DNA from 2 places in the Streptomyces sp. NPDC028991 genome. Region 1 is predicted to be linked to the other one. Evidence: predicted binding sites of a transcription regulator. Region 1 holds the regulator's gene; the other holds the start of a gene.
The links. Region 1 encodes HspR, which represses chaperone genes until heat shock. Its sites were predicted from a motif close to TTGAGNNNNNNNNNCTCAA; they were not measured.

Region 1 (11,031 bases):
GACGGCCGACTTGCTGGAGCGCTGCAAGACGCCGTTCCACAACGTCATCAAGGACGCAGGCATCCAGCTCAGCGAGATCGACCACGTCGTTCTCGTGGGTGGCTCCACCCGTATGCCCGCCGTCGCCGAGCTGGTCAAGGACCTGACCGGCGGCAAGGACGCCAACAAGGGCGTCAACCCGGACGAGGTCGTCGCCATCGGCGCCGCCCTGCAGGCCGGTGTCCTCAAGGGCGAGGTCAAGGACGTCCTGCTCCTCGACGTCACCCCGCTGTCCCTCGGCATCGAGACCAAGGGCGGCATCATGACCAAGCTGATCGAGCGGAACACGACGATCCCGACGAAGCGTTCGGAGATCTTCACCACCGCCGAGGACAACCAGCCCTCCGTGCAGATCCAGGTCTACCAGGGCGAGCGCGAGATCGCGGCGTACAACAAGAAGCTCGGTATGTTCGAGCTGACCGGTCTGCCCCCGGCGCCGCGCGGCGTCCCGCAGATCGAGGTCGCCTTCGACATCGACGCCAACGGCATCATGCACGTCACGGCGAAGGACCTCGGCACCGGCAAGGAGCAGAAGATGACCGTCACCGGCGGCTCCTCGCTGCCGAAGGACGAGGTCGACCGGATGCGCCAGGAGGCCGAGAAGTACGCGGAGGAGGACCACGCCCGCCGCGAGGCCGCCGAGTCCCGCAACCAGGGCGAGCAGCTCGTCTACCAGACGGAGAAGTTCCTCAAGGACAACGAGGACAAGGTCCCGGGCGAGATCAAGACCGAGGTCGAGGAGGCCGTCGCCGAGCTGAAGGAGAAGCTCAAGGGCGAGGACACCGCCGAGATCCGCACCGCCACGGAGAAGGTCGCCGCCGTCTCGCAGAAGCTGGGCTCGGCCATGTACGCCGACGCGCAGGGTGCGCAGGCCGCCGGCGGCGAGGCCCCGGGTGCCGGTGCCACCGCCGGTGACAAGGGTGGCGACGACGACGTCGTCGACGCCGAGATCGTGGACGACGAGCGCAAGGACGGTGCCGCGTGACGGAGGAGACCCCGGGCTTCGAGGAGAAGCCTGACGTCCCCTCCGGCGCCACCCCTGACGACGCCGAGCCGCAGGCCGCCTCCGAAGAGGGGGCGGCCCCGGCCGGGGACGCGAGCGAGAACGCGGGCCTGGTGGCCCAGCTGGACCAGGTGCGCACGGCGCTGAACGAGCGCACGGCGGACCTCCAGCGACTCCAGGCCGAGTACCAGAACTACCGTCGCCGGGTCGAGCGGGACCGCGTCGCGGTCAAGGAGGTCGCCGTCGCGAACCTCCTGTCCGAAGTGCTTCCCGTACTCGACGACATCGGTCGCGCCCGGGAGCACGGCGAACTCGTCGGCGGCTTCAAGTCCGTCGCGGAGTCGCTGGAGTCGACCGTGGCCAAGCTGGGCCTCCAGCAGTTCGGCAAGGAGGGCGAACCTTTCGACCCGACGATCCACGAGGCCCTGATGCACTCCTACGCGCCGGACGTCACCGAGACGACGTGCGTCGGGATTCTCCAGCCCGGGTACCGGATCGGCGAGCGCACCATCCGCCCCGCGCGGGTGGCGGTGGCCGAGCCGCAGCCGGGTGCCCAGCCGGCCAAGCCGGCCGAGGAGAACGCCGAGGCGCAGGCCGACTCCGCTCAGGACGCCGGGAGCAAGGAGAGCGGTGGCCCGGAGGAGGGCTGAGCTCGAAGTGACGAGAGAGGAGGGACGTCGGGGATGAGCACCAAGGACTTCATCGAGAAGGACTACTACAAGGTCCTCGGCGTCCCCAAGGACGCCACCGAGGCCGAGATCAAGAAGGCGTACCGGAAGCTCGCCCGCGAGTACCACCCGGACGCCAACAAGGGGAACGTCAAGGCGGAGGAGCGCTTCAAGGAGATCTCCGAGGCCAACGACATCCTCGGTGACCCCAAGAAGCGCAAGGAGTACGACGAGGCCCGCAGCCTCTTCGGCAACGGCGGGTTCCGCCCGGGGCCGGGCGCGGGCGGCGGCGGCACCTTCAACTTCGACCTGGGCGACCTCTTCGGAGGCGGCGCCCAGGGCGGGGGCCAGGGCGGCGCCGGCGGCTTCGGCGGCGGCCTCGGTGACGTCTTCGGGGGCCTGTTCAACCGCACCGGCGCCGGCGGCCCCGGCACCGGCACGCGGACCCAGCCCAGGCGCGGCCAGGACATCGAGTCCGAGGTCACCCTGAGCTTCACGGAGGCCATCGAGGGCGCGACGGTCCCGCTGCGGATGTCCTCGCAGGCACCCTGCAAGGCCTGTTCGGGCACCGGCGACAAGAACGGCACGCCGCGCGTGTGCCCGACCTGCGTCGGCACCGGCCAGGTCGCCCGTGGCTCGGGCGGTGGCTTCTCGCTCACCGACCCGTGCCCGGACTGCAAGGGCCGCGGCCTGATCGCGGAGGACCCCTGCGACGTCTGCAAGGGCTCCGGGCGGGCCAAGTCGTCCCGGACGATGCAGGTCCGCATCCCGGCCGGAGTGTCGGACGGGCAGCGCATCCGGCTGCGCGGCAAGGGCACGCCGGGCGAGCGGGGCGGACCGGCGGGCGACCTGTACGTGGTCGTCCACGTCAAGGAACACCCCGTCTTCGGCCGCAGGGGCGACAACCTCACGGTCACCGTCCCGGTGACGTACGCCGAGGCAGCCCTCGGCGGCGAGGTCAGGGTTCCGACGCTGGGCGGCCCGCCCGTCACGCTGAAGCTGCCGGCGGGCACTCCGGGCGGCCGGACCATGCGCGCCAGGGGCAAGGGCGCGGTCCGCAAGGACGGCACCCGCGGAGACCTTCTGGTCACCGTCGAGGTGAGTGTTCCGAAGGACCTGACGGGGAAGGCTCGTGATGCGCTGGAGGCGTATCGCGAGGCGACCGCGGACGAGGATCCGCGGGCGGAGCTGTTCCAGGCCGCGAAGGGAGCTTGACGGAGATGGACGGTCGTCGACGCAATCCGTATGAACTGACCGAGGACACCCCGGTCTACGTCATCTCGGTGGCGGCCCAGCTCTCCGGCCTGCACCCGCAGACGCTGCGCCAGTACGACCGCCTCGGCCTGGTCTCCCCGGACCGCACGGCCGGCCGCGGCCGGCGCTACTCGGCCCGCGACATCGAACTGCTCCGCACCGTGCAGCAGTTGTCGCAGGACGAGGGCATCAACCTGGCAGGCATCAAGCGCATCATCGAACTGGAGAACCAGGTCGCCGCGCTCCAGGCCCGCCTGGCGGAGCTGCAGGACGCCCTCGACGGCGCGGCCACGGCGATGCGCCAGCGCGAGGCGGCGGTACACGCCTCGTACCGCCGCGACCTGGTCCCGTACCAGGAGGTACAGCAGACCAGCGCCCTGGTGGTGTGGCGGCCCAAGCGGCACGGCCAGTCCCCGGACTGACGGTCCGCACCAGGCGGAACGGCGACGACCGGCCCGGAGGCTCCACCGGTTCCACCCGGCCCTCCGGGCCGTTTCGCAACGTTGCTGTCTCATTGGTCTAGTACTTCTTGACGATTTCGTGAAGACAGCGTTGGCTTCCCTCACCTGGGTCACCACAACACCCGTGTGTCGGAAGGTAAGCGCAGTGAACAGCCGTGCCCGTCGTATCGCCATATCCGTGGCCGCGTCCATGATGACCCTCTCGCTGGCCTCCTGTGGTGCGCTGGGCGCGTCCGAGAGCAGTGACGCGGCGAGCCCGACCAAGGGCAACGACATCACGGTGGCCCTGCTGCTCCCGGAGAAGGCGAACACCCGCTACGAGCAGTTCGACTACCCGTACTTCAAGGCGAAGGTCGCCGACCTCACGCGCGACCAGGGCAACGTCAAGTACGCCAACGCCGAGGCGAACGCCTCGAAGCAGGCCGACCAGATGCAGCAGATGATCGACGACAAGGTCGACGTGATCGTCCTGGACGCGGTCGACGCGAAGTCCATCGGCGACAGCGTGCAGAAGGCCAAGGACGCCGGCATCCCCGTCATCGCCTACGACCGGCTGGCCGAGGGCCCGATCGACGCCTACATCTCCTTCGACAACGAGCTGGTCGGCGAGGTGCAGGGCCGCTCCCTCGTCGAAGCGCTCGGCGACGGCGCGGACAGCTCCGACAAGATCGTCATGATGAACGGCTCGCCCACCGATCCGAACGCCAAGCAGTTCAAGGCCGGGGCGATGTCCGAGCTGAACGGCAAGGTGACGATCGCCCAGTCCTTCGACACCAAGGACTGGAAGCCGGAGAACGCCGAGGCGAACATGGCCGAGGCGATCGAGAAGATCGGCAAGAACGACATCGCGGGCGTCTACTCCGCCAACGACGGCATGGCGGGCGGCGTCATCAAGGCCCTGGAGGACGCGGGCGTCACCGACCTGCCGCCCATCACCGGCCAGGACGCGGAACTCTCCGCGGTGCAGCGGATCGTCACCGGCGAGCAGTACATGAGCGTGTACAAGTCCTACCCGCAGGAGGCCGAGAACGCCGCGGAGATGGCCGTGGCGCGGGTGCAGGGCCGGGACATCCAGTTCGAGGCGCTCGCCCGCGACAAGGTCGACAGCCCCACCCACAAGGGCGTCCCCGCGCAGCTCGTCCCGGTCGTCGCCCTGACACAGGACAACATCAAGAGCACCGTCGTCGCGGACGGCTTCTACAAGATCTCCGACATCTGCACCGCCAAGTACGCGGCGGACTGCACGGAGATCGGCCTGAAGTAGCCGGTCGTCCGGCCCCGGCGGACTGCCCGGACACACCGGTGGTAACCGGTGCTTTCCGGCCGCCGTCCCGCGCCGAGCCGTGTTGCGGACCCGGTCCCGGCCGCGCATAGTTGCGCTGCGGAAAGAGCCGGAACCGGGGGTGGGATGGGCGATGGCCGGGCACGGGGCGGATGAGCATCCTCACGGTGCCGACCGGCTGTGCGCGGCCGGGGACCGCGTGTACTCCCGGGCCGTACGACGCGGCCGGGTGCCCCGCCGGGACGCCGAGCCGGTCCCCTGCCTCCTCGAACTGGCCCTGCTGCACCCGGACCCCGACGACATGGACTGGCTGGTGCCGACCTCCCCGCAGGAGGTCATGACCCGGCTGCTGCGCGGGGTCCACGACGAGGTCAACGCCAGTCAGCGGCGGGTGGGCTCCGCGGTGGAGGCCTTCGAGCGGTACGCGGGTCTCGGCCGCCAGCTGAGGACCCCGGCCGGTACGGAGGGCACGGCGATCCGCGTCCTGGACGGTCTGTCCCGCATCCAGGCCGCGATGGACGAGGCGACGCAGGCGTGCACGACGGAGGTGCTCACCGTCCAGCCCGGCGGCATCCGGCGCGAGCCGGAGCTGTCGGAAGGCCTGCACCGGGCGCTGGCGCTGCGCGGGCGCGGGGTGCGGATGCGGGACCTGTACACGCACGTCGCCCGGCACGGCCAGGGCCTGCTCAACTACCTGGAGCTGATGGGCGACGCGGTGGAGGCCCGCACCCTGGACGAGGTGATCGACCGCCTCATCCTCTTCGACCGCACGGTCGCCTTCATCCCGGCCAACACCGACCGCACGATGGCCCTGGAGCTACGCCATCCCGCCTTGGTCGCCTACCTGGTCACGGTCTTCGAACGCCTGTGGCGCCTGGCGATCCCCCTGACGGCCCCGCTCCCCGACACCGGCATCGAGGGCATCTCCCACCGCGAGCAGTCCATCGCGGCGCTGCTGGCGGAGGGCCACCAGGACGCGGTGATCGCGGAGCGGCTGGGCATAAGCGTCCGCACGGCGCGGGCACACATCGCCCGCCTGTCGGAGACGCTGGGAGCGGCCAGCCGTACCCAGTTGGGGGTGCGCATCGCGCAGGCCGGCCTGGACGGCGCCGCGAGCCTGCCCGCCACGCTCAGCGTGCCCGATCAGGCTCCTGGTCGAGGATCCCCGACCGGCCGATGAGGAAGCCGAGCTGCGCCCGGCTCTCGCTGCCGAGGGTGGCGGCGAGTTTGGCGATGTGGACGCGGGCGGTCCGGACGTTCATGCCGAGGCGGTCGGCGATGACGTTGTCGGTGTGGCCCTCGACGAGGAGGGCGGCTATGGCTAGTTGGCGCGGGGTGATGCCGTTGAGCGTGGGTTGCGGGACCGCCTGCGGGTGCATGGGGGTGGCCAGGTGCCAGAGGCGGTCGAAGGTGTTGATGAAGTAGGCGACCAGGGCGGGGTGGCGGACTTCGAGGGCGAGTGACCGGTCGGTGCTGGCGGGGATGAAGGCGACGGTGCGGTCCACGATGATGAGACGGTCGGTGACCTCATCGAGGGTGCGCGCCTCCACATCGCCTGTCAGTTGCTCGTAGCGGGCGCGTGAGTACGCGGCGTGCCGTGCGGTGTGCTGGTAGAGCGCGCGCATGCGAGCGCCGCGGTCGAGGAAGGCCTGGTCCCGCTTGATGGCCCCTTCGAGGATGTCGGGGCGCCTGGTGACCTTCGAATCGTAGGGCTGAATCGCCAGCACCTCGTGCCTGCCCTCGACCATGGCTTCCGCGATGGCCCGCCCCGTGCGCTCCTTGCTGCCGAGGATTCTGAGCGCCGGAGTGTCCTCGCTCGCCGCCGCGCGCGTGCCCAGGCGCATGAGGGGTTCGAAGACGTCCGCCAGGTGTTCACCGCGCCGGCGCTCGCGGGCTATGCGGTCTTCCGACGTCCGCAGCAGTCGCCGCAGGGCGACGGTCGGTGCGGTCGGCTCCAGCCGGTCCAGGTCGTCGATGGCCGGGTGGAGGAGGCCGTTGTCGATCAGACAAGGTGCTGTCGCTGCCGTGGCGCTGGGCACACCGCCCTCACGCAGTGCGCGGGAGTACAGCTCGAGACCCGTCTCGCACAGTGCCTCGTCTCCGTGCCGGTGCGTCTCGTCGGTCATGAATGGCTTTCCCCCCCGAGGTCCCGGTGCTCCTGCTCCAGGATCCCTGACTGGGCTATGAGGAAGCCGAGCTGGGCACGGCTTCCGCTGCCCAGGGCCGTCGCCAGTTTCGCGATGTGGGCCCGGCAGGTGCGCACGTTCATACCGAGGCGGCGGGCGATGGCCTCGTCGACGTGGCCCTCCACGAGAAGCTTGGCGATGGAGTGCTGGATGTCGGTGATGCCGTCAGGAGCGGTCTCGTACGGGGCGCCCGCGCTCAGGGGGACAGCCCGGCCCCACATGAACTCGAACACCTTGGTCAGGTAACTGACGAGGCCCGGGTGGCGGATCTCCAAGGCCACCTGCCGATCGTCGCGAACGGGGATGAACGCGACCGTGTCGTCGCAGATGATCAGACGCTCGACCAGTTCGTCGATGGTGCGGTACTCCGCCTTTCCGTTGGAGAACCGGTCCACGTAGGCCAGCCGTTCCGCACTGTAGCGGGCTGTGTGCTGGTACAGCGTTCGGATGCGTACACCGCGCTCGGTCAGTGTTTTGTCACGCTCCAGGCCTTCGACCAGCCGACGCTCCGGATGGCGGGCACTGGGCTGGACCGTCAGTACCTCGTTCTTGCACTGGTCCGTGGCCAGATCGAGAGCGGAGTTGATGCGGTCGAGTCCTTCCAGCACGGTGATCGAGTGGATCGGCGCCGCACCCTGCGCGCTGAGGGTCATGAACGGCTCGAAGACCTGCGCCAACTCGACCGATGTCCGCCTGCGGTCCGCGATCTCCCGCTCGATCGGATTGAGCCGCTGGGCCAGAGCGATCCCCGGCTGGACAGGGCGCAGCCAGTTGGCGTCGTCCGGGTCGGGGTGCAGGAGGGCGAGATCTATCAGGCACGGGGCGTGGCCCGCCTCCACGCGGGTGATACGTCCAGTGCGCAGCGCGTTCGCGTAGAGACGCCCTCCCTCCTCGCAGAGTTCGGTAATCCCGTGGGGATGTGCCATATTGGTCCGATTTGTTGTCAAATCTCCACCCCCCAGGGTCCTGAACGTGCAGGAACATGATGCACCGATCGTGTGGCCATGACGTGCCTGAATGAGCCATCGTCTTATCCGACGGGGGAAGAGGGGACCTTCAAGTGAGGACGAAGCCGACTATGTCTAAGAGAATGCTTCGCTCGGTGCTTGTCGCCGCCTTCTCCGCCGTCGTGGCCTTCGGAGCACTGAATGGCCTCGTTACTGCGCAGGGCGACGAGCGAGCGAACGGTGTCGAGTCAGTGATGGAGGTGTCCGCCGCGTCCGCCGGCGGGGACGGGACTGCCACCACGGATGACACGGTGTGGTCGTGACATGACTACTCCACCCGACGACCGCTCCTTCCGCCGCGAAATGGCCACCGCCTACCGCTCGGGCTGGCACTTCATCGACCTGGTCACCGCGATCCCCCACGCCGGTGACTCCCTGATGGTGACCGTCTTCGGTGAGCCGGTCGTCGTCACGCTGGACGATGACGGTGACGTACGGGCGTACCGGTGTCTGCGGCGGCCTCGGGGAGCGCCGCAGCCCGTGCGGTGTGCCATCCGATACGGAATGATCTTTGTGAACCTGGACCAGAGGGACCACCGGCTCGTGCAGCCGGAGGCCCCCGAAGTGAGGACCATCTCGGCCACCCCCCGCAGTGCCTGACGCGATTCCCCCGTCGTAACAAATCGCTCAGGTGCTTCCCCCCGGCAGCGGCGTCACCGTGACCTGAACACGGTGACGCCGCTGTCGTTTGTGGTGACATTTCGGGGTAACGCCCTGTCGTCGGCCTGACTGAAAAGCTCTTGCGCGGCGCCGGTGGCCACACGGGGCCCTCGTGTCACACCCGGACGGGCCCCGCCGCCGTTTCTTCCTTGAGTGGAATAGACTCAACTTTGTGTACGTTGTCTGAGTCAGCACTGGGAGACACGGCCGGACCGCCGACGGCCGACGCGAGGAGGGAAGCCAGAACGTGGACGCCGAGCTGACCAACCGGAGCCGGGACGCGATCAACGCGGCCAGCAACCGGGCCGTGACCGAGGGGAACGCCGACCTCACCCCCGCCCACCTGCTCCTGGCTCTGCTCCAGGGGCAGGACAACGAGAACATCACCGACCTGCTCGCCGCCGTCGAGGCCGACCTCGCCGCCGTGCGCACCGGCGCCGAGCGCATCATCGCCGGGCTGCCCAGCGTGACCGGGTCCACGGTCGCACCGCCGCAGCCCAACCGTGAGATGCTCGCCGTGGTCGCCGACGCCCAGGCCCGCGCCAAGGAGCTCGGGGACGAGTACCTCTCCACCGAGCACCTGCTCCTCGGCATCGCCGCGAAGGGCGGCGCGGCCGGTGAGGTACTGGAGGGGCAGGGTGCCAGTGCGAAGAAGCTGCGGGAAGCCTTCCGCAAGGCCAGGGGAGGGCGCAGGGTGACCACCGCCGACCCCGAGGGCCAGTACAAGGCGCTGGAGAAGTTCGGCACCGACCTCACCGCCTCCGCCCGGGAGGGCAGGCTCGACCCGGTCATCGGGCGGGACCAGGAGATCCGGCGGGTCGTGCAGGTGCTGTCCCGCCGCACCAAGAACAACCCCGTCCTCATCGGCGAGCCCGGCGTCGGCAAGACCGCCGTGGTGGAAGGACTCGCCCAGCGCATCGTCAAGGGGGACGTGCCCGAGTCGCTCAAGGACAAGCGGCTGGTCGCCCTGGACCTCGGGGCGATGGTCGCCGGGGCCAAGTACCGGGGCGAGTTCGAGGAACGGCTGAAGACCGTCCTCGCCGAGATCAAGGACTCCGACGGGCAGATCATCACCTTCATCGACGAGCTGCACACCGTCGTGGGGGCCGGCGCCGGCGGCGACTCCGCCATGGACGCCGGGAACATGCTCAAGCCCATGCTCGCGCGCGGTGAGCTGCGCATGGTGGGTGCGACCACACTGGACGAGTACCGGGAGCGGATCGAGAAGGACCCGGCGCTGGAGCGCAGGTTCCAGCAGGTGCTGGTCGCCGAGCCGACCGTCGAGGACTCCATCGCGATCCTGCGCGGGCTCAAGGGGCGCTACGAGGCCCACCACAAGGTGCAGATCGCGGACAGCGCGCTGGTGGCCGCCGCCACGCTCTCCGACCGGTACATCACCTCCCGCTTCCTGCCCGACAAGGCCATCGACCTCGTCGACGAGGCCGCCTCGCGGCTGCGCATGGAGATCGACTCATCCCCCGTCGAGATCGACGAACTCCAGCGTGCCGTGGACCGGCTCAAGATGGAGGAGCTGGCGATCGGCAAGGAGACCGACGCCGCCTCGCTCGAACGGCTGGAGCGGCTGCGGCGCGACCTCGCCGACAAGGAGGAGGAGCTGCGCGGCCTCACCGCCCGCTGGGAGAAGGAGAAGCAGTCCCTCAACCGGGTCGGCGAGCTGAAGGAGAAGCTCGACGAACTGCGCGGCCAGGCCGAACGCGCCCAGCGCGACGGCGACTTCGACACCGCCTCCAAGCTCCTGTACGGCGAGATCCCGACCCTGGAGCGTGACCTGGAGGCCGCCTCCGAGGCGGAGGAGGAGGTCGCGAGGGACACCATGGTCAAGGAGGAGGTCGGCGCCGACGACATCGCGGACGTCGTCGCCTCCTGGACCGGCATCCCCGCCGGGCGGCTGCTGGAGGGCGAGACGCAGAAGCTGCTGCGGATGGAGGACGAGCTGGGCAAGCGGCTCATCGGGCAGGGGGAGGCCGTGCGGGCCGTCTCCGACGCCGTACGCCGCAGCAGGGCCGGGATCGCCGATCCCGACCGGCCCACCGGGTCGTTCCTCTTCCTCGGCCCGACCGGCGTCGGCAAGACCGAGCTGGCCAAGGCGCTCGCCGACTTCCTCTTCGACGACGAGCGGGCCATGGTCCGCATCGACATGTCGGAGTACAGCGAGAAGCACAGCGTCGCCCGGCTGGTCGGCGCCCCGCCCGGATACGTCGGGTACGAGGAGGGCGGCCAGCTCACCGAGGCCGTGCGGCGGCGCCCGTACAGCGTCGTGCTGCTCGACGAGGTCGAGAAGGCGCACCCCGAGGTCTTCGACATCCTGCTCCAGGTGCTGGACGACGGGCGCCTCACCGACGGACAGGGCCGCACCGTCGACTTCCGCAACACCATCCTGGTCCTCACCTCCAACCTGGGCAGCCAGTACCTGGTCGACCCGCTGACCGGCGAGGCGGAGAAGAAGGAGC
Region 2 (11,031 bases), on a different contig from region 1:
AGCTCGTCGCGGCGGTTCTCGCGTACCCGGCGCGTGTAGTCGCCGTGCGAGATGGACCGGGCCACGGCGTTCATCTCGTCCAGCGGCGCGGTCAGCCCGTGCGCGACGAACTGCGTGATCAGCAGCGTGGCGATCATCGAGAAGACCGTGATGAAGCGCAGCTCCGTCTTGGTGTGCACCGCTATCACCGACAGGCCGGTGGTGATCAGCACCGACGTGACGACCAGCGCGCCCAGCTTGGTCTTGATCGAGAACGGGCGTACACCGCCCCAGGGAACCCCGGTGCTCCGGGGGGCGGGGCTCCTGCGCGCGGCCTGCCGCCCTCGGCTCATGGCGTCGGTGTCTCCAGCGCGTAGCCCACGCCGTGCACCGTGCGGATGCGCTCGGCGCCGATCTTCCGCCGCAGCGCCTTGATGTGGCTGTCGACGGTCCGGGTGCCGGAGGCGTCCGCCCAGTCCCACACCTCGGCCAGCAGCTGCTCACGGGAGAGCACCGCGCGCGGGGTGTTCGCCAGGCAGACCAGCAGGTCGAACTCGGTGGGGGTGAGGTGCACGTCATCGCTGCGCACCCGCACCCGGCGCTGCGCGTGGTCGATCTCCAGTTCACCGAGGCGCAGGATGCCGCTGCGCGGCGTGGAGGCGGCCACGACGGCCCGCTCCACCCGGCGCAGCAGCACATGCACGCGCGCGGCCAGCTCGCGCATCGAGAACGGCTTGGTCATGTAGTCGTCGGCGCCCACGCCGAGTCCGACCAGCATGTCCGTCTCGTCGTCGCGCGCGGTGAGCATGAGCACCGGCACCGGTCGCTGGGCCTGCACGCGCCGGCAGACCTCCAGACCGTCGAAGCCGGGCAGCATGATGTCGAGGATCAGCAGGTCGGGCTGCCATGCCTCGGCCGTGTCGACCGCGGACGGACCGTCGCCCGCCGTTTGCACCAGGAACCCCTCGGCGCGCAGGCGGGTCGCGATGGCGTCCACGATCGTCTGGTCGTCCTCGACCACCAGCACCCGTCGCTGTGCGCCCGGAGTAGCCGTCGCCGTGCCGTTGTGGGAGGTCTGTGTCTGCTCCATCGCCCGCCCCTGAGGTGTGCTTTCCGGAATCCGTGGGGTGATCCCATGGCTGCGCTTGACGCTTGAATGATCCGCGTCAGAGCAGCAGCGTACGGGGAGCCACCGCGCCTTTGCTATCCAGGCCCGACGGCGAGGTGGACGACGTCCGGAACGCCCCGGGCAACGGGGATCTCTTCGGTACGCACCTGTTGGAACCCGGCATTACGCAAGGTTTCTTCGAATTCCGGAGAGGGCTGCGCAGACCATACGGCAAGCACCCCGCCGGTCCTCAACACCCGTGCGCAGCCCGCCAGTCCGGCCGGCGCGTAGAGCCCGTCGTTGCCCTCGGTGACGGTCCAGCCGGGGCCGTTGTCGATGTCGAGGCAGAGCGCGTCGTACGTGTCGGATGTCTCATTGACGTACTCCACGAGATCCGATTCCACGATCTCCGCGCGCGGATCGGCCAGCGCCTCGGCGGACAGCGCGGCCAGCGGTCCGCCCCGGTGCCAGTCGATGACGGCGCGCTCGCGCTCGACGACCGCGATCCGGCCCCAGCGCGGGTCGGCGGCCGCGTGTGCGAGCGAGAAGCCGACGCCGAGCCCGCCGATGAGCAGGTGCGGCGCACCGCGTCCGCCGGAGGCGGCGAGCGCGTCGGCCGCCGCGTCGACCAGGCGCCGCTCCGAGCGTCCGTCGGAGGTGTCCATCAGGAAGCAGCCGTTCGCGATGATCTGCAGCAGCGCCCCGTGCCGGCGCAGGACGACCTCGCCGTGCGGGCCCTCGCGACGGTCCAGCACTTCGGGGATGTCGTAGGAGTCATGGGAAGGGGTGGGCATCGGCCCATCTTGACAGGGCTTGACAGGGGGAATGCGGGAGCCTCCGGCCGTGCTCCCCTCCACGGGGCCCGGCTGCGGATCCCGAGCCGGCCCTTGAATTCCGGCAGGCCACGGAAGCCCCGGTTGTTGATCGCTCAGAGCGAACACGCTGTGGGGAACAATCGGAGACTCCCTTTCATTGAGTCGATGTAACTCAACTTGACTGCCGAAGGGGAGATCATGGCTGCTGAGTCCGCCGCCTTCACACCGCTCACCCTGCCTGTGCTGCCGCTCGACGACGAAGTGGTCCTGCCCGGAATGGTCGTCCCCCTGGACCTGAGCGACGCCGAGGTACGGGCCGCGGTGGAGGCCGCCCAGGCCGCCGCCAGGTCCGAACCCGGCAAGCCCCGGGTCCTCCTCGTCCCACGCATCGACGGCACCTACGCCAAGACCGGCGTCCTCGGCACGGTGGAGCAGGTCGGCAGGCTGGCCGACGGCGACCCGGGAGCCCTGATCCGCGGCCGGGACCGCGTGAAGATCGGCGCCGGCACCACCGGTCCCGGCGCCGCGCTGTGGGTCGAGGGCACGAGCGTCGACGAGACCGTGCCCGACCCGCTGCCCGGCCAGGTCGCCGAGCTGGTGAAGGAGTACAAGGCGCTCGCCACCGCCTGGCTGCGCAAGCGCGGTGCCTGGCAGGTCGTCGACCGCGTCCAGGCCATCGACGGCGTCTCCGCGCTCGCCGACAACTCCGGCTACTCGCCCTTCCTGACCACCGAGCAGAAGGTCGAGCTCCTGGAGACCGCCGACCCGGTCGCCCGGCTGCGGCTCGCCACCCAGCAACTGCGCGACCACCTCGCCGAGCAGGACGTCGCCGAGACCATCGCCAAGGACGTCCAGGAGGGCGTCGACAAGCAGCAGCGGGAGTTCCTGCTGCGCCGCCAGCTGGAAGCCGTGCGCAAGGAACTGCGCGAACTCAACGGCGAGCAGGAGGGTGAGGAGTCCGACGACTACCGTGCCCGCGTCGAGGCCGCCGACCTGCCGGAGAAGGTCCGCGAGGCGGCCCTCAAGGAGGTCGACAAGCTGGAGCGGTCCTCCGACCAGTCGCCGGAGGGCTCCTGGATCCGCACGTGGCTCGACACCGTCCTCGAACTGCCGTGGAACGTCCGCACCGAGGACGCCTACGACATTCAGGGCGCACAGGCGGTCCTCGACGACGAGCACGCGGGTCTGGAGGACGTCAAGGAGCGGATCACCGAGTACCTGGCGGTGCGCAAGCGGCGGGGCGACCGCGGCCTCGGGGTCGTCGGCGGCCGGCGCGGTGGTGCGGTACTGGCTCTCGTCGGCCCGCCCGGCGTCGGCAAGACCAGCCTCGGCGAGTCCGTCGCCCACGCGATGGGCCGGAAGTTCGTCCGCGTCGCCCTCGGCGGCGTCCGCGACGAGGCCGAGATCCGTGGCCACCGGCGTACGTACGTCGGCGCGCTGCCCGGACGCATCGTGCGCGCCGTCAAGGAGGCCGGGTCCATGAACCCGGTCGTCCTGCTGGACGAGATCGACAAGGTGGGCTCCGACTTCCGGGGCGACCCGGCCGCCGCCCTGCTCGAAGTGCTCGACCCCGCCCAGAACCACACCTTCCGGGACCACTACCTGGAGGTCGAGCTGGACCTGTCCGACGTCGTGTTCCTCGCGACGGCCAACGTCCTCGAAGCCATCCCGGAGGCCCTGCTCGACCGCATGGAACTGGTCCGCCTCGACGGCTACACCGAGGACGAGAAGATCGTCATCGCCCGCGACCACCTGCTCCCGCGCCAGCTGGAGCGGGCCGGCCTGGCCCCGGACGAGGTCACGGTCGACGAGGGCGCGCTGCGCAAGCTGGCCGGCGAGTACACGCGAGAGGCGGGCGTGCGCACCCTGGAACGGTCGATCGCCCGGCTGCTGCGCAAGGTGGCGGCCCAGCACGAACTCGGCGAACGCAAGCTCCCGTTCACCGTCACCGACGGCGACCTGCGTGCCCTGATCGGCCGGCCGCACCACGTGCCCGAGTCCGCCCAGGACCCGGCCGAGCGGCGCACCTCGGTGCCGGGCGTGGCCACGGGCCTCGCGGTCACCGGCGCGGGCGGCGACGTGCTCTACGTGGAGGCGTCGCTGGCCGACCCGGAGACGGGCGCGGCCGGGCTGACCCTGACCGGTCAGCTGGGCGACGTCATGAAGGAGTCGGCGCAGATCGCGCTGAGTTTTCTGCGCAGCCGCGGCGCCGAGCTGGAGCTGCCGGTGGCCGACCTGAAGGACCGGGGCGTGCACATCCACTTCCCGGCGGGCGCGGTCCCCAAGGACGGCCCGAGCGCGGGCGTCACGATGACGACGGCGCTGGCCTCGCTGCTCTCCGGCCGGCTGGTGCGCACCGACGTGGCGATGACCGGCGAGGTCTCGCTGACCGGGCGCGTGCTGCCGATCGGCGGGGTCAAGCAGAAGCTGCTCGCGGCGCACCGGGCGGGCGTCACCACGGTGATCATCCCCAAGCGCAACGAGCCCGACCTGGACGACGTCCCGGCCGAGGTGCTGGACAAGCTCGACGTCCACGCGGTCACCGACGTCCGCCAGGTCCTGGAGCTGGCACTCGCACCGGCGACCAGCGGTGCGGAGCCGGAGGTTCCGGTCGCGGCGTGACGGGCCATGCGACCGGATGAGTAAAGGGGAGGGCCCGGACTCCGTGCGAGTCCGGGCCCTCGCCGTACGCGCGTGTGCGTCAGCCGTTCGCGAGCGCCCGGACCCGGTCCAGGGCCCCGTTGAACTTGTTGTGGTCGCCGACCGTCGGCCCGGACGAGGTGTACTGCCACATCGTGTAGTACGGCCAGCCCGCCGGCAGCGTCCCGACCGAGGACGCGTACCGGGCGATCCACAGCGGGTTGTTCGCCGCGAAGCCCCCGTAGTTGCCGGTGCACTGGGTCCACCAGCTGGTGGCGGTGTAGATCACGGCGTCGCGGCCGGTGCGCGCCTTGTAGGTGTTCAGGAAGTCGCGGATCCAGGAGACCATCTGGCTCTGCGACTTGCCGTAGCAGGTGGCCCCGTACGGGTTCCACTCGATGTCCAGCGCGCCCGGCAGCGTCTTGCCGTCGCGGGACCAGCCGCCGCCGTGGTCGACGAAGTAGTTGGCCTGCGCGGCGCCGCTCGTCGTGTCCGGGGTGGCGAAGTGGTAGGCGCCGCGGATCATGCCCACGTTGTAGGAGCCGTTGTACTGCTGGGCGAAGTAGGGGTTGGTGTAGTACGTCCCTTCGGTGGCCTTGACGTAGGCCCACTTGACTCCGCTGTTCCACAGGGTCGACCAGGCGACGTTGCCCTGGTGGCTCGAGACGTCGACGCCTTCCGTCTGGGTCGCGTCGCCCGGGACGGGGGTGCCGTGGCGCCCGTCGTGCTCGAGGACGCCCATGCCCATGTGGGCGGAGCCGCGCGGCGGGGTGTCGGCGGCCGGCGAGGCCTGCGCGGGGAGGGCGGACACCAGGGAGAACGCGGCGAGCAGAATCCCGGTGACGGCGAAGCGCCGTCCGCGGGCCGATCCGGATCTGTGCACGAGCATGACGTGCCTCCGATGGCTCGGTGGTGCTCGGTGGGGGATGCGCGAGTGGGGAGGACTCGTGAGTGGCGTGAGCATGCCATCGCGAGGTCCGGTGAAGACGCTACGCACGTAGAACGGGGGGTGGGAAGAGGGGCCGGAAGCCGCCGATGGTCTAAGCCTGCGAAATACTTGCCAAGCTGCGGTGATGGCGGCCCGTGGCGGAAACTTTCAGGACCGGGAAATTCGAGGCAGGGGCTGACGTGCACGAAAACGGGAACGGCGGCGGACGCGGGGTCGAATCCGACCTGTCCGGTAGTGGTGTGAACCAGCCGGAGTTCCTGGCCTTGGAGCGGGAGTTGACGGTCCTGCTCCGGCGCGCCCGTGCCAATCAGGGCGAGATGGCCCGGGAGGTCCACCCCGACCTGGAGTCGTCCGCGTACGGCCTTCTCGTCCGGCTCGGTGAGTGCGGTGGGCAGCGCGCCACGGAACTCGCCGCCTACATCGGCGTCGGCAAGGCGACGATGTCCCGCCAGCTGCGCGCCCTGGAGGAACTCGGCCTCATCGCCCGGGAACCCGACCCCGCCGACGGCCGCGCATGGCTGGTCACCCTGACCCCGGAGGGCCAGTCGCGTGTCAGCCGGGTGCGGGAGGCGCGCCGCGCACGGTACGCCGGCCGGCTCGCCGACTGGGACCCGCGCGAGGTGACCGAACTGGCCCGGCTGCTGCGGCAGCTCAACCGGGGGATGGAGAAGTAGGGGCGCGGCCCCCGGCGTTCACAGCTCCGCGTACACCACCGTCGCGTCGTCGTGCGCCTTGCTGCGCCCCAGGAACGCCCGGGGCCCCGCCGCGTCCGACCGCTCCAGCTCCCGCACCCGGTCCACCAGCGCCTGCGCGCCCTGCTTCCGCACCAGCGCGAGGCAGTCCGTCCAGTCGCCCTCCCGGAACTTCTCCACCCACCGCGCGGCCCCGTCCGTCAGCGCCGCCAGCGTGCGCACCTCGTCGCGCGGCAGCACGCCCGTCACCGCCCGCGCCGACACCGCCGGGTCGGCCGCGGCCGTGAAGAAGCCGCCCTCCTTGTTCCGGAGGCCGGCGTCGATCAGCGCGTCGGTGGCGAGGGCCGCTCGGGGCAGCCTGGCCAGCCGGTCGTCCAGGACGGCCGTGACCGTGCCGTCCGGGGCCTCCACCAGCAGGGCCGAGTCGGACAGGACCAGGTACTCGACGCGGGCGGGGGACCACCGCGCCAGGACCACGGTTGCCTGTGGAGTCCGCGGGTGAGAAAGGTCACAGGTTTCCGAGTGTGCCGCCGAGGTACGAGCGATGGCGCGGGACAGGGCTTCGGCGAGGGGAACATCCGGCAGTGAAACGGTCAGTTCGGTCAGGGCGCCGCCGAGGCGCGCGGTGAACCAGGGCACGGAATGCAGACACCCCGTCGCGGTCCGAGGCGGAGTCACGCCGTCCAGCACGACGAGCGAGCCACCCTGTCCCGAGGCCGGTAGTCCGACGCTCGCGAAGTCCTCGTTGGGGTGGTCGGTGAGGCCGGGTTCCGAGACGAGTTCCGTGCGCATCCAGCCAGTCTGCACGACCTCTTCACGGCGTCCGCAAAAGGCTGGCAAGTTCCCCGGGATCGACGCAGGGGCGCAGGTCAGGCGCCGGATTTGGGGTGGAATTCGGCACTCCGGCAACGCGTGGCGGCACATAGTGCCACCGCCCGTCCCAGACGTCCAACCGGCGCGCCGCACAGGCGTGCCGCACGAGACAGGGGAACTTGCTCCCCAACTCCCGTCCGGGGTTCACTCCTTCGGGTGGCGGGTCGGATGATGCGCGCCCACCGCCCACCGGCACTGGGAGGGTCGGGATCCGGTGGGGGGCCTGCCCTGCTCACGCGGTCTCTCCGCCCGATGCGCCATCGGCGGCCGGGGAGCAGCCCAGAGCGTGGCGGAGGGTGCACGCGCCGACCGGCCAGTTGACGGAGCGCCACCCGGGCCCACGGGTACACGAGTCAGGAATGCGAGCACCGGTGCAGAAGACGCGGCCTCGTCGCACAGGCAAGCAGACGGCCCCCCGGGAGAGCGCGGAGCGCACTTCCGGCACCTCCACCCCGGCGCCGCCGGCGGCCCCCGTCGGCAAGGGCCGTCCGACCCACGTACGCAACCGCCTCATCGTCGCCGTTGCGGTCGTGGCCGCCGCCGTCGCCGGGGCCGGAGCCCCGTCGGTCGTGGCCGCCTCCGGGCAACTGCACGACTCCCAGGAACTGGTGACGCTCGCCGAGCAGACCCAGGGCGCGCTGACCCTCGCCCACTCCCTCGCCGACGAGCGGGACGAGGTCACCCCGTACATCGCCGCCGGCCGCCCCGAGTCCAAGGCGCCCTCCGAACAGCGCAGCGCACGCGTCGACCGGCAGGTCGAGGAACTGCGTGCCGACACCGACACGCCGGCCTCCCTGCGCGAGGACCTCGACGCCATCGCGGCGCTGCGCCGGGCGGCGCTCACCGGCAAGAGCACCGCTGTCCAGGCGCACGAGGCGTACTCGGAGGCGATCACCGAACTGCACGCCCTGGCCGAGGAGCTGGCCGAGCGGATGCCGCCCCGCGTAGGCGCCGGCGCCTACGCCCTGGCCGAACTGGACACCGCCGTCCAGCAGGCCGCCGCCACCCGAGGTCTGCTGCTCGCGGCGCTGAACGTGCCGAGCAGTACGCAGACCGTCATCGACCCGATCACGGGCCTGCCGACCGAGACGACCACCTCCTCGGAGGCCGACGCCGAGCAGCGCGACGCGCTCGCCGCCGCCGCCCAGCAGGCCCGGGTGCGCTCCGACGCCGCACTCGCCGACTTCCGCGAGGGCGCGCCCAAGGAGGCGCGCGCCGGCTTCGACGCCACGGTCGCCGGCCCCGAGGTCAACTCCGCCGAGAAGTACCTCGCCGGCCTCACGGACGAGCCGGCGCTGTCCGACGACGACCTCGGCACCAGCACCAAGAGGCTGGACGCCGCGCTCTCCGCCCGCGTCGACGCCATGCGCGGCGCCGAGTCCGCCCTCTACGAGAAGCGCACCACGGCTCTGGAGAAGCTGCGCGACGACGACGTCACCGCGCTGGAGATCCGGATCGCCGCCCTCGGCGCCCTGATCCTGCTGGCCGTCGGCATCGCCACCGCCATGGCGCGCACCCTGACGCGCCCGCTCTCGGTGCTGCGCCGCGGTTCGGCCCGGCTCGCCGGCGCGGAGGATCCGACGGCCGAAGAGCCCGTCGCCTTCACCGGCCGCAACGACGAGTTCGCCCAGGTCGTCCGCTCCGTCAACGCCCTGCACACGCACGCGGCCACGCTCGCCGGGCGCGTCAACACGCTGGAGGCCGACCGCAAGCACCTCGTCGGCCAGCGGCAGAAGATGGCCGACGCCCGCGAGGGACTGCGCGCCGAACTCGCCGAGTCCGCCGCTCGGCTGGAGGTCGTGCGCAAGAGTATCGGCTCCACCTTCGTGAACCTCGCGCTGCGCACTCTCGGTCTGGTCGAGCGGCAACTCGCGGTCATCGAGAGCCTGGAGGAGCGCGAGCAGGACCCGGACCGCCTGGCCACCCTGTTCAAGCTCGACCACTTCGCCACGGTCATGCGCCGGCACAGCGAGAACCTCCTCGTCCTCGCCGGTACCGAGCACGTCCAGCACAGCGCCGGACCGGTGCCGCTGGTCGACGTGGTCCGGGCCGCGGTCAGTGAGATCGAGCGCTACGAGCGCGTCCGCATCGCCGCGCTGCCGCCGCACGCGCACGTGGCCGGGTTCGCCGCCGACGACCTCTCCCACCTGCTCGCGGAGCTGATGGAGAACGCCACCTCCTTCTCGCCGCCGGACCTGCCCGTCGAGGTCTCCGGCTGGCTGCTGGAGAACGGCGAGGTGATGCTCTCCGTCCAGGACGAGGGCATCGGCATGGCCACCGAGCGGCTCCAGCGGCTCAACGCCCGCCTGACCGACTTCGACCCGGACGCGCCCTACGACCAGGAGGGCGACGACGGTCTCGGGCTCGGCCTGTACGTCGTGGCCCGGCTCGCCCACCGGCACGGTGCGCGCGTGCGCCTGCGGGAGCAGAAGCAGGGCGGTGTCGCGGCCGTCGTGGTCCTCCCGAGCACCCTGCTCGCGGCGGCGCCGCCGGCCGCCCTCGCGCCGACCGTGCCGATGACGGAGGGCACGGGGTCCTTCTCCCTGCCGGGCGCCGACGCGGAGGCCAACTCCAACGTCCTGCACGGCCGCGCGGAGCAGGGAACGCGGGAAAACGTGGACCCGCTGGTCGCCTCTGCGGAACAGGCCGTACGGCGCGCGGAGGCCGACGAGGCCGACGAGGCGGACAGCGCGGAGACCGACGTGGCGGAGGGCGCGGAGGCGGCCCCGGAGGCGGAAGCGGTCACGGCTCCCTCCCCGGCCCCGTCGGCGTCACCGGAGACGGACGAGGCGGAGGCAGCCGACCCGGGCGCGGTCGCGGATCCCGCCCCGGAGACGGAGGACTCCGCGTCCTCCCACCCCGGCCACGACCTCCCCGACGACGCCACGATGGCCCTCCTGCTGCCGGTACAGGCACCGGAACCGGCACAGGCACCGGAGCCCGAGCCGGGTTCCGCACCCGAGGCACCCGCCCCGGAGGAGCCCGCCACACAGGAGCCCGCCGCGATCGAGCTCCCCGGACAGCGCTCCGCCGACCCCTACGCCATCGGCCCCGACGCCCACGGCCGCACCCCGAACGAGGGCACCGAGCGGGCAGCGGACGCCGGGGCGCCCGGGGCTGCCGGAAGCCCAGGGCCGGCCGAGAACACCGGGTCCGCCGAGAACACCGGGTCCGCCGAGCCTGTCACCGACAAGGGCCTGCCCAAGCGGACCCCGAAGCTCAGTACACCGGCGGCGGCCCCACGGCCGCGCACCGCGGGTTCCGTCGACGCCGACGCACTCCGCCGCCGCCTGGGCGGATTCCGCCAGGGGGCGGAGGCCGGCCGCCGCGACGTCGAGGCGGAGATCGCCGACCGGACCGGTCGGAACGAGGCGCCGACCGCCGCAGCAGGGACAACCGAAGAAGCCACGGGGGGCACTGTCGAGGAGGCAAGCAGTTGACCGCGCCCAGTACTTTCGGACTCAGCAGTGAAGCCCGCAATCTGCACTGGCTGCTGACCAACCTGGTCGAGGAGGTGCCCGGCATCCTCTCGGTCGCGGTGGTCTCCTCCGACGGCCTGCTGCTGCTCTCCTCCGACCAGCACCGCATCGACGCGGCCCGCGAGGCCCAGGCCGTGCGCCGCACCGGCCCGCGCGGCTCCGCCGCCGACCTCGCCACCGTCGTCTCCGGCGTCGGCAGCCTCACCATCGGGGCCGCCCGGCTGATGGACTTCGGCAACGTGAAGCACACGATGGTCGCCATGGACGAGGGCAGCCTGTTCGTGATGTCGATCAGCGACGGTTCGCTGCTCGGCGTGCACGGTTCCGCGGAGGCCGACATGAGCGTCATCGCGTACCACATGGCGCTGTTCGTCGGCCGCGCCGGCCACGTCCTGACCCCCGAACTCCGCAGCGAGCTGCGGAAATCCCTGGAGTCCGAGTCGACCTCTACGGGGAGTACCCGATGAGCAGCAGCCCCAGGAAAACACCGAAGCAC

Region 2: a site for HspR is predicted at 2,060-2,078, ahead of lon (endopeptidase La). Genes of this name have one in related genera too.

The regions. Positions count from the first base shown of each region.
Region 1 is NZ_JBVHVP010000004.1:435,701-446,731, forward strand. Features, by position in the region: gene dnaK (molecular chaperone DnaK) at 1-1,024, shown strand, start outside; gene grpE (nucleotide exchange factor GrpE) at 1,021-1,692, shown strand; gene dnaJ (molecular chaperone DnaJ) at 1,726-2,925, shown strand; gene ACZ4V1_RS12250 (heat shock protein transcriptional repressor HspR) at 2,931-3,386, shown strand; gene ACZ4V1_RS12255 (sugar ABC transporter substrate-binding protein) at 3,571-4,689, shown strand; gene ACZ4V1_RS12260 (helix-turn-helix transcriptional regulator) at 4,841-5,887, shown strand; gene ACZ4V1_RS12265 (helix-turn-helix transcriptional regulator) at 5,838-6,833, opposite strand; gene ACZ4V1_RS12270 (helix-turn-helix transcriptional regulator) at 6,830-7,819, opposite strand; gene ACZ4V1_RS12275 (hypothetical protein) at 8,165-8,500, shown strand; gene clpB (ATP-dependent chaperone ClpB) at 8,808-11,031, shown strand, end outside.
Region 2 is NZ_JBVHVP010000010.1:124,854-135,884, reverse strand. Features, by position in the region: gene ACZ4V1_RS21175 (sensor histidine kinase) at 1-332, opposite strand, end outside; gene ACZ4V1_RS21170 (response regulator transcription factor) at 329-1,069, opposite strand; gene ACZ4V1_RS21165 (polyamine aminopropyltransferase) at 1,183-1,881, opposite strand; gene lon (endopeptidase La) at 2,101-4,524, shown strand; gene ACZ4V1_RS21155 (lysozyme) at 4,604-5,431, opposite strand; gene ACZ4V1_RS21150 (MarR family winged helix-turn-helix transcriptional regulator) at 5,671-6,165, shown strand; gene ACZ4V1_RS21145 (protein phosphatase 2C domain-containing protein) at 6,184-6,975, opposite strand; gene ACZ4V1_RS21140 (sensor histidine kinase) at 7,428-10,496, shown strand; gene ACZ4V1_RS21135 (roadblock/LC7 domain-containing protein) at 10,493-11,002, shown strand; gene ACZ4V1_RS21130 (DUF742 domain-containing protein) at 10,999-11,031, shown strand, end outside.